3 linked regions of the Tunturibacter psychrotolerans genome follow. The protein of the gene in region 1 binds, or shares a complex with, the protein of each later gene. Links are inferred from orthologs where the notes say so. Each region holds a gene or a part of one and is shown in the gene's direction. Other genes may lie near its edges.

Region 1 (3,229 bases):
CGATCATACGCGGGAGAGCGCGCGGATGGCCGAGAGTGTTCTGGAGCGGCTGGAGTTGGATACCTATGAGAGCGGGCTGGTGGTGAATCTGATCGCGAATCACCTGGAGATGTCTGCTGCGCTGCGGAGAGATATCTTTGACGAGGAGACGGTGAGCGCGTTCGCGGGGAAGATGCAGACGCCTGAGGCTCTGCGGATGCTGACGTTGTTTACGTATGCGGATATCAATGCGGTTCATCCGGATGCGCTGACTCCGTGGAAGGCGGAAAATCTCTGGCGGCTCTATATCGCGACGGCGAATTATCTGGACCGGAGCGTGGATGATGAGCGGTTGGGAGCCCAGGAGGAGCGCGAGCTGGTGCATCGGGTGGTGGCGCTGCTGCCAGGGCAGAAGGCCGCGGTTCTGGAGTATCTGGAGGGTTTTCCTGAACGCTATGTGTTGACCAGAACTCCTGAGCAGGTGCGAACGCACTTCAAGATGGCGATGGGATTTGCGAGCGATCCGGTGCAGCTGGATTTTCGTTATGCGCCTGCGGTGAGCGAGTTGACGCTGGTGACGCGGGACAGGCCGCAGCTGTTTGCAACCATGGCGGGGGTGCTGGCGGCGTGGGGGATGAACATCGTTACCGCGGATGCATTCTCGAACCGGCAGGGCGTTGTGGTGGACACGTTCCGGTTCACGGACAGCTTTCGGACGCTGGAGATGAACGCTTCAGAACATGAGGCGTTTGTGAAGAGCGTGCATGATGTGATGACCGGGGCGGTGTCGGTGGAGAAGCTGCTGAGCGGAAGACGGAGAGGTAGGCGGAAGGCGCCACTCGTGGTGGTGGAGACGCGGGTGGAGTTCGACGACGAGGCTTCGTCGCACAGTACGCTGCTGGAGGTGGTGGCGCAGGACACGACGGGGTTGCTGCGTGCTTTGAGCCTGACGCTGGCGGCGCAGGGCTGCAATATTGAGGTGGCTCTGGTGGATACGGAGGGTGAGACGGCGATCGACGTCTTTTACCTGACGCGAAATGGCGCAAAACTGGATAGAGGCGAGGAGAAGCAGTTGCTCGAAGCCATGTTGCGGGCGATAGAGGATAACGCGCGCTAGATGAAATAAGCTGCGCGGACTGCTGTGAGGAGTTTTATATTAACGGTATGAGCACACCTAGCAGCGAAAACACGAGCAACGGCCGTCCGACAGGGACTCCGCAGAGGAACGATCGTTATATCTTTGGGACCCTCGACAGCTCCGCCAAAAACCATGAGAAGGTGACCGAGGTGAGCTGGGGGGAACAGCAGCCAGAGGGCATCGTGTTGGCTTCGATGGACGCTGCGATCAACTGGGTGCGAAAGAACTCTATCTGGCCGATGACCTTTGGTTTGGCATGCTGCGCGATCGAGATGATGTCGATGGGGGGGTCGCGGTACGACATTGCGAGGTTTGGGGCGGAGGTCTTTCGGCCGTCGCCTCGGCAGAGCGATCTGATGATTATTGCCGGGCGGGTTTCGCAGAAGATGGCGCCTGTGATCCGCCGGCTGTATGAGCAGATGCCGGAGCCGAAGTGGGTGATTTCGATGGGTGCCTGTGCGACCTCGGGCGGGGTTTTCAACAACTATGCCCTGCTTCAGGGGGTCAACCAGGTCATTCCGGTCGATGTGTACGTTCCGGGGTGCCCGCCTCGCCCGGAGCAGTTGCTCTACGCGATCACTCTTTTGCAGGAAAAGATCCAGCAAGAGCGCGGCAGTATGCGAAAAACCCTGAATTTGAGTTAACGCACCAAGAAAAGTGCGGTTTACTGGATGGGTTCCTCTTGCCCGCCTTAAGGGCGTTTTGCTTTTCTCGCTGGTAACCTATTGAAAATAGTGTCACCAAAGAGTATTTTTTTTCCCGGATGCATTAGCAACTGAAGTAAGCTGTAAGGAATCGAACCAACAAAACGATCCCTGTAGATGACGTGAAGGCTCGTAGAACGTAAGACTTGAGTGGAGGAACTCGTATGGTTTATCGCCCGTTTCGTAGTACACGCCGGTTTGTACTGGCTGCATGTGCAGTCGGCCTCGGAGCTGCCAGTCTCAGCGCGCAGACTTCCAGCACAGCCGCCCCGGTGGGGCCGAACCCTTCACGCGTCGATGTATTTCTTGGCTATTCGTACTTCGGCGCTCACGGCTCGGTAAAGCCGCAAGACATCAACTATTCGTCAATCGATATAGGTGCGATCGGCAGCGGCGCGTACTACTTTAACAAGTGGGTTGGCGGCGAGATCATGTTCGCGGCCCATCCTGACGGGAATAATGATGGCTTGTACGCGGCGTCCGCGGGACCAATCTTCCGTGCACCGCTGCAGAACTTCACGCTGTTTGCGCACGCCCATGCGGGCGGCGCTCGGTTGGGCGGACCCAACTCTGAAACGGGTGGGTATCACAACCCCTATCAGTGGGGACCAACCCTGACGGTCGGCGGCGGTATGGACTATGATCTGCCATTCTTCGACAATAAGTTTTCTCTGCGGTTGTTCCAGGCAGACTATCGCTACGTTCATGCGGATTACGGCCCACCAGTATTCCCTCCGACTGGTGGAGCGATCGGTGGACGAACGAACCTGGGCGGAGCTGAGTTGAGCACAGGCATTGTGGCTCACTTCGGTCATATCATTCCGCCTCCGCCGGTGACCTACTCCTGCGCAGTCTCTCCTGCCACGGTCTACCCCGGGGATCCGATTACGGTCACAGGAACACCGTTGAACCTGAACCCGAAGAAGACGGCGACCTACTCCTGGACAGCTGATGGTGGCACGATCTCGGGAACATCGACGACAGCCAACATCGACACGAAGTCGGCGAATCCCGGCACCTACACGGTAAAGGGCCACGTCACGGAAGGTGCGAAGCCTGGCGAGATGGCAGACTGCTCGGCCAGCTACACCGTGAAGCAGTTTGATCCTCCGACGGTAAGCTGCTCGGCGAACCCCTCCACGGTTGCTCCTGGAGATTCTTCGACCATCACCGCAACTGGTGTGAGCCCGCAGAATCGTCCTCTGACTTATAGCTACAGCGCGACGGCCGGCTCGGTCACTGGAAACACCTCGACCGCCACGTTGACCACGACAGGCGCAGCGCCAGGAACGATAACGGTGACTGCAAATGTGGTTGATGACAAGGGCCAGAGTGCTTCGTGCACGACGACGGTTACGGTGAATGCACCGCCGCCGCCGCCAGCACCGACAACCAGCCAACTCTGCTC
Region 2 (3,154 bases), 190 kb from region 1 along the record:
CCGTGCGATTCGACTGCCGTACGCAGTTCAAGAATGAGCCTTGGCACGAAGCGGTCTACTCTCCGTCAAAGTTACCTGCTGGCGCTCTCGCGGCCATTACGCCGTCACTCACTCAACCAAATGCCTCGCGCATTCCGAATGCCAGACCTACTCCAAAGATCTGGAGCTCCGCGAGCGATGCAATTGTCACAACCGACTTCTTCGCATTCGATGACTCCACGAACTTTTACAAGCTACAAGGTCTCGGGCAGGCCTGCGATATGGGCGATGCTATGGTCGCCAGCGCGCTACAGGGCATTCCGAATCTCTCCTGGCATGCCATTCGCAACGCGTCCGATCCCCAGATCCCTAATCCCACCAACAGCATCAAACAGGCCGGCGACGCAGCCGCTCAGATATATGCAAGATACGGCGGCTTGACGACCGCTGCCAGTGTCATCTCCACATGGGCCGTCATCCACTCCGCAACTCACTAGAGCGAGGTCATTCCGCGGTTCTAACGCTGATAGACCTCAGATTCCGCACCCAGCGCTGCGGCTTCTTGTCTTCGCTATTGATGAGCTTGAACTGCCCGTCTTCCCCCAACGGTTTGCCTCCCATGTTGGTCGCAACAATCACAGTGCCGTTGTGCTCTGATCCTTCAATCTCTGTAACTGAATACAGCACCCAGTACTTATCCGTCCCCTCCGCCACGAGATAGCTTCGCAGCATCTTCTGGTGGGTTGTTTTATCTACCGGCAGTCCGTACTTTGCGAGCAACGCCCCGAGCAAAACACCAGAGTACGTTTCGTCCACCTTGGTGTGCTCGTTGTGTACGGTTATTGTCGTTTGCGGCATCGCCGACAACTCAGCCAATGACAGCGTCGTGGCGCTGCCATCGATGGTCAGCACCAGGCTCGTTGAAGGCTGCGTAGGAGCGTGCTGATGCTCAGCCATCACCCCGGTCGGAATAGTCTGAGCGTGAGCCTCTGCGGCGCTCACTCCTGCAAAGCAAAGGCTTACCAGCAGCGGGGTTATCAGGGAGGCTCTTTTCATGGCTTCCAGCCTATAGCGGCTCCGTCGTATACTCAAGGCATGTCTATCGTCCGCGACGCCGCAGCCATTGCCAAGGGAATGAGCATCACGCTGAAGCAGGCCTTCCAGCCGACCGAAGTCGAGAACTATCCTGACGGCAAAGGCCCCATGCGCGGGGCGAAGTTCGAGGAGCGCTTCCGCGGCAAGCACCAGTTGCAGCGTGACGAGAACGGCCTTGAGAAGTGTGTCGCCTGCTTCCTCTGCGCCGCCGCCTGCCCTTCGAACTGCATCTACATCGAAGCCGCGGAGAACACTGAAGAAGTGCGTATCTCCTCTGCGGAGCGTTACGCTAAGGTCTACAACATCGACTACAACCGATGCATCTTCTGCGGCTACTGCGTCGAAGCCTGTCCCACCGACGCCATTACGCATGGCCACGGCTTCGAACTCGCCAGCCTCAATGCCACGACCCTTGTCATGCGCAAAGAAGACCTCCTCATTCCTGCTCCGATGCTTCCGGACGTTGTCCGTTCGGACAAGGATCAAGCCGAGATTCTCGCTTAAACCATTAGGATTAAGTTTGAACCAGCGACCAGTCTTTAGGGACTTGGTCGACTTCGACAGGCGCCAGCGCACCGCGCAACGAAGCAAGGACATCTAATGACAATGACCAGAGCCAATCAGCATCCTCTTGAAAAGATTATCGAGAGCCGAATTGCCATTATCGACGGAGCGATGGGAACGACGATCCGTACCTATGGCATGAAGGAGTCAGACATTCGCGGGGAGCGATTCAAAGACTCTACCAAGGATCTGTTGAACAATGGCGACCTCTTCTCCCTCACTCAGCCCAAGATGATCTGTGATATTCATCGCAGGTTCCTGGAGGCGGGAGCAGACATCATCGAGACCAATACATTTGGGGCGACCAGCATCACTCAGAGCGAATTCTTCGTGGACGATCCGCGGGAGCACGGTGGCCGGAAGGATCCCGAATTTTACCAGAAGATCATTGACGATCCAATGCTCAATAACCTCGCGTGGGAGATCAATGAGCAATCGGCCCTGCAGTGCCGAGAGTGGGCCGATCGTGTCGGTACCGCAACTTCGCGTCAGCGGTTCGTTGCGGGAGCCATCGGTCCGCTAACTGTGTCTCTCTCGAACTCGCCCGATGCCGATGATGCAGGATTCCGTGTAGTCACCTTCGATCAGGTCAAGGCCGCTTATGCGCAACAGGTGCGTGGCCTCATCGTGGGCGGCGTCGATCTTCTTCTTGTAGAGACGATCTTTGACTCGCTCAACGCCAAGGCAGCGCTCGTCGCCATTCGTGAAGTGTTCGATCTAGACGGCAAGGAACTTCCGGTAATGATATCGGCAGCGGTAGGGCGTGGCGGCGAGACGCTGATCTCGGCACAAACAACCGAAGCGTTCTGGAACGCAGTCGAGCACGTGAAACCACTGTCGGTTGGTCTCAACTGCTCACTTGGACCGGATCTGATGTATCCATTTCTGGAAGAGCTCTCAGAGAAGGCTGACGTAGCAATCTCCTGTTATCCGAACGCAGGTCTGCCGAATCCTCTCTCGGAAACTGGGTTCGATCTGGGGCCTCAGGATATGGCTCGTTATCTGGGCGACTTCGCGCGCGGTGGAATGATCAACATCGCCGGCGGTTGCTGCGGAAATACGCCCGAGCATATCGCTGCCATTGCCAAGGCGCTCGAAGGCATGGCTCCCCGACAGCTTAGTCGCCATAGGAGAGCAGCATGAGCGTGGTCGCCGAGCCGAAGCCGCTCCGTCTCTCCGGATCACAACCCTTTACCCAGCAGCCCGGCGTCTACATCATGATTGGCGAGCGGACCAATGTGGCAGGTTCGCCCCGGTTTGCCAAGCTGGTTAAGGAAGGCAAGTACGAGGAAGCCGTCAGCATCGCTCGGCAACAAGTTGAAAATGGGGCGAACGTCCTCGATATATGTATGGACGAGGGCATGATCGACGGCGCCGTCGCCATGACGCGCTATCTGCAGTTGCTGGCAAGCGAGCCTGAAGTCGCCAAGGTTCCCTTCATGGTGGACTCCTCGAAGTGGGAAGTCATCGAGGCGGGGCTCAAGTGTTTGCAGGGAAAGGGGATCGTAAACTCGAT
Region 3 (3,438 bases), 1.4 Mb from region 1 along the record:
ACTTCGATAGCCGCACACAACCCTGACAATCGCTTGACACTTGCCAGCCGCAATCTTAGAGTCGAAGATGGCCATGTACAGTTACCCCTACATTTGGAACTACCTTCCACTCGTGCTTCAGGTCCTGGTCGCTCTCGGACTCGCTGTAGGCATGGTGGGCGCCTCTTTTGTCATCGGAAAACACAAAAATTCACGCACCAAGGCTGGAGCCTATGAGTGCGGCATGGATCCGGTGGGCGACGCTCGCGGCCGCTTCACGGTGCGCTTCTACATGGTCGCGATGCTGTTCATCCTCTTCGACGTCGAGGCTGTCTTCATGCTTCCCTGGGCGGTGATCTTCCGCCGGTTGCCCGCTATCACCGGCTCACGCATGTTCGGCTTCTACGAGATGCTTGTTTACCTCGGTTTCGTTGCTGTCGGTCTGTTCTACGTCTGGAAAAAAGGCATCCTGGACTGGGCGAACGATAAAGGGGACCTCTAATGTACGATCCCGCTTCAGCCATTAAAGGCAAACAGGCCGTCTTCGATGCGCATCCCGACAACGCCGCGGTTAAAGCTCTCGCCAATCTCGCAACCGATGCCAAGTTCGATCGAGCCGAACTCACCATCACAGTAGCTGGCGAGAATATCATCGCTGCCGCTAAAGCGGTTCAGCAAGCTGGTTACAACTTCTTTGAGGATGTCACCGCCGTCGATTGGTATCCCTCCGATCCGCGCTTTCAGATCTCTTACAGCATTCTGTCGCATAAGTTGAAGCAGCGCGTTCGCCTCGTCGTTCGACTTGACGGAGACGCCCCCTCGCTCGACAGTATTACTTCAGTATGGCCCTCCGCTAACTTCTACGAGCGCGAAGTCTTCGACCTCTTCGGAGTTCACTTCAGTGGCCATCCCAACCTTCGTCGAATCATGATGCCGGAAGACTGGAAAGGGCATCCCTTACGTAAGGACTACCCCGTGGAGGGCTACCGCTAATGACTCCCCCTGTTGAAGAACTCACCGGAGTGACGCCAGTTGATTCTGTTAATCCGGGCATTGACGAGTTAATCGCCAACTCCGCGCGGAATCGCCAGAACCCTCCTCCCAGCGACCAGACCATGATCATCAACATGGGTCCGCAACATCCTTCGACCCATGGAGTTCTCCGACTGGTGATCGAAGTCGATGGCGAGACCATCGTCGGGATGGCCCCTGACATCGGATATCTCCACACCGGCATCGAGAAGACCTGCGAGGCGAAGTTTTATCAGCAGGTCGTCCCCATGACCGACCGCATCGACTATCTCTGTCCCATGACCAACAATCTCGCCTACTGCCTCGCAGTGGAGAAGTTGCTGGGCCTTGAGATTCCCGAGCGCGCCATCTATCTTCGCGTCCTCTTCAACGAACTGACCCGCATCCAGTCGCATCTGGTCTGGCTCGGCACACACGCCATGGACATCGGCGCGCTCACCGTATTCCTCTATTGCTTCCGTGAACGCGAAGATTTGCTGCGCATCTTCGAAGCAGTTGCCGGCCAGCGCATGATGACTAGCTATGTCCGCGTCGGGGGCCTTAGCGTCGAGCCACCGCGCGATATCTACGACAGGATTCGCACCTTCCTTAAAAACTTCCCCGCACACGTTGAGGAGTACGAAGGCCTCCTGCAGACGAATCCCATTTGGGTAAATCGCCTCAAAGGTGTCGGCCACCTTTCGGCTGCGGATGCGATTGCGTTGGGCGTGACCGGACCACCTCTACGCGCTTCCGGCGTCGACTTCGACGTCCGCCGCGACATGCCTTACTCCGGCTACGAGAAGTTCCAGTTCAACGTGCCGGTTTCCGATGTTGGCGACGTCTGGGCGCGATACATCGTCCGCATGCAGGAGTTCCGCGAGTCGGTCAAAATCTGCCTTCAGGCATTGGATGGTCTCCCCGAAGGACACATCGTCGCGGATGCGCCAAAGATCATTCTTCCCAATCGCGAACAAATGAAGACACAGATGGAATCGCTCATCCATCACTTCAAGATTGTAACCGAAGGCTTTGGAGTTCCGGCTGGTGAGGCAACCAGCTCCGTCGAAGCGCCACACGGGATGATGAACTACTATGTCGTCTCCGACGGAACCGCCAAGCCCTATCGCGTCCATATGCGCAACCCGGGATTCGCCACGCTGCAGGCGCTTGAAACCATGTGCAAAGGCCGTCTCCTTGCAGACGTTGTAGCCGTCATCGGATCGATCGATATCGTTCTCGGCGAGATCGACCGCTAACCTCTGATGCTCGAAGCGCGCCTCAGAGCTGAACTTTGGACATCGTGGGCTTCGTTGCTTCGCTCCTACGCCGCCGCCCACGGAATGAACAGCACGCATCACGCAGTAGTCGAAGTTGGGGCTGAAGAGATTACACTTCGTGTGGCAAGCCGATGGCTTCGTTTCACGCACGAGATGATGGAAATGAGTGACGGTGGTCGTTCCACCTTCAACATGCAGGAAGATGGAACGGTTAAACTGAACGGTGTCGCCGAAGAGATGGACCTTGCCGCCGAACGGCTGGCGCGGGAGATGATGCAGAGTGAGTGAAATAGCCAATACGATCTTTTCGCCGGAGCTGGCCGCCCGCTTCGACAAACTCGTTACCATCTACCCGCTCAGGCGCTCGGCGCTCGTCCCGATGCTGCTTTATGCGCAGGACGAGGTCGGCTATATCTCCGATGAAGTCATCGCCGAAATCGCTGAGCGTATCGGCATCCTTGAGTTGGACGTTCGCAACGTGCTTTCGTACTACTCCATGCTGCGCACCAAACCCGCAGGCAAATACAACGTGCAAGTCTGCACCAATATCTCCTGCATGCTGCGTGGCGGCTACGAGATCCTTGACCACTGCAAACATAAACTCGGCATCGGTCATAAAGAGACGACGCAAGACGGCGTCTTTTCTCTCGAAGAAGTGGAGTGCATTGGCGCCTGTTCCTGGGCGCCCGCCATCCAGATCAACTACGACTTCCATGACAATCTCACGACCGACAAGGTTGATGTCCTCTTCCAGATATATCGCGACGGCCAGGGAAAGGACGTAAAGTAAATGCCAACACTCGTCTCGCATCCCGATGAAGTAAAGATCGTCTCCCGCCGCTTTGGCCTGGGTGCCACTGATATCGACAAATATGTTGAACTCGATGGCTATAAGGCTGTTCAGGAAGCCATCGCTAAGGGCCCGGAGTGGATCATCAACGAGATGAAGGCCAGCGGGCTGCGAGGCCGCGGCGGCGCTGGATTCCCGACGGGCATGAAGTGGTCTTTCGTCCCGAAACAGTCGGAGAAGCCGAAGTACGTGCTGGTCAATGGCGACGAATCCGAGCCCGGCACCTGCAAAGATCACGTCATCTTTTTGCATGATCCCCACGCCGTCATTGAAGGCACGATGATCGCCGGTCTTGCGATAGGCTCCAAGCTCGGCTTC

What was found.
Region 2: the proteins of RBB77_RS10765 (region 1) and RBB77_RS11535 are in contact, whole or in part, in a crystal structure (PDB 6I1P), measured with the Thermus thermophilus proteins. The link is inferred for Tunturibacter psychrotolerans from one-to-one orthologs. Residues at the interface, in WP_096411117.1 of Thermus thermophilus: Ala56, Arg57, Asn58, Asp59, Arg62, Phe63, Ala110, Ser113, Ser114, Gly115, Gly116, Met117, Asn119, Gln125, Asn126, Asp134, Val135, Tyr136, Val137, Pro138, Gly139, Cys140, Arg143, Glu145, Ala146, Ile148, Tyr149, Ala150, Met152, Gln153; in WP_096411123.1 of Thermus thermophilus: Val22, Thr23, Val24, Pro25, Tyr26, Pro27, Val31, Ala32, Leu33, Phe37, Pro64, Ala65, Asn94, Met95, Leu96, Arg97, Cys98, Ile99, Phe100, Phe119, Glu120, Met121, Ala122, Asp123, Tyr124, Glu125, Tyr126, Asp128, Leu129, Lys144.
Region 3: the proteins of RBB77_RS10765 (region 1) and nuoD are in contact, whole or in part, in a cryo-EM structure (PDB 6KHJ), measured with the Thermosynechococcus vestitus proteins. The link is inferred for Tunturibacter psychrotolerans from one-to-one orthologs. Residues at the interface, in WP_011056552.1 of Thermosynechococcus vestitus: Leu46, Met47, Tyr48, Thr50, Ala51, Cys52, Phe54, Ile55, Glu56, Ala58, Ala59, Ile61, Gly62, Ser63, Arg64, Phe65, Asn76, Pro78, Thr89, Thr91, Lys93, Met94, Ala97, Leu101, Met123, Phe124, Ser126, Asp127, Ser128, Tyr129; in WP_011057128.1 of Thermosynechococcus vestitus: Pro17, His18, His19, Pro20, Ser21, Met22, Val25, Arg27, Met29, Thr31, Ile38, Asp39, Cys40, Glu41, Pro42, Val43, Ile44, Gly45, Tyr46, Leu47, His48, Arg49, Gly50, Met51, Lys53, Ile54, Asn57, Arg58, Pro65, Tyr66.

The regions. Positions count from the first base shown.
Region 1 is NZ_CP132942.1:2,587,499-2,590,727, forward strand. The notes cover bases 162-2,952. They hold RBB77_RS10765 (NADH-quinone oxidoreductase subunit B), read left to right. Parts: upstream 162-1,143; coding sequence 1,144-1,761; downstream 1,762-2,952. Other genes in these bases: glnD ([protein-PII] uridylyltransferase), read left to right, coding at 162-1,096; RBB77_RS10770 (OmpA family protein), read left to right, coding at 1,986-2,952. Outside these bases: more of glnD, read left to right, coding at 1-161; more of RBB77_RS10770, read left to right, coding at 2,953-3,229. UniProt on the Escherichia coli protein: NDH-1 shuttles electrons from NADH, via FMN and iron-sulfur (Fe-S) centers, to quinones in the respiratory chain. The immediate electron acceptor for the enzyme in this species is ubiquinone.
Region 2 is NZ_CP132942.1:2,781,294-2,784,447, forward strand. The notes cover bases 111-2,826. They hold RBB77_RS11535 (NuoI/complex I 23 kDa subunit family protein), read left to right. Parts: upstream 111-1,074; coding sequence 1,075-1,578; downstream 1,579-2,826. Other genes in these bases: RBB77_RS11525 (hypothetical protein), read left to right, coding at 111-476; RBB77_RS11530 (hypothetical protein), read right to left, coding at 484-1,035; RBB77_RS11540 (homocysteine S-methyltransferase family protein), read left to right, coding at 1,681-2,781; metH (methionine synthase), read left to right, coding at 2,778-2,826. Outside these bases: more of RBB77_RS11525, read left to right, coding at 1-110; more of metH, read left to right, coding at 2,827-3,154. UniProt on the Escherichia coli protein: NDH-1 shuttles electrons from NADH, via FMN and iron-sulfur (Fe-S) centers, to quinones in the respiratory chain. The immediate electron acceptor for the enzyme in this species is believed to be ubiquinone.
Region 3 is NZ_CP132942.1:3,956,150-3,959,587, forward strand. What follows is about bases 111-3,110. They hold nuoD (NADH dehydrogenase (quinone) subunit D), read left to right. Parts: upstream 111-971; coding sequence 972-2,249; downstream 2,250-3,110. Other genes in these bases: RBB77_RS16505 (NADH-quinone oxidoreductase subunit A), read left to right, coding at 111-481; RBB77_RS16510 (NADH-quinone oxidoreductase subunit C), read left to right, coding at 481-972; RBB77_RS16520 (transcriptional regulator), read left to right, coding at 2,256-2,558; RBB77_RS16525 (NAD(P)H-dependent oxidoreductase subunit E), read left to right, coding at 2,551-3,060; nuoF (NADH-quinone oxidoreductase subunit NuoF), read left to right, coding at 3,061-3,110. Outside these bases: RBB77_RS16500 (prepilin peptidase), read left to right, coding at 1-10; more of RBB77_RS16505, read left to right, coding at 74-110; more of nuoF, read left to right, coding at 3,111-3,438.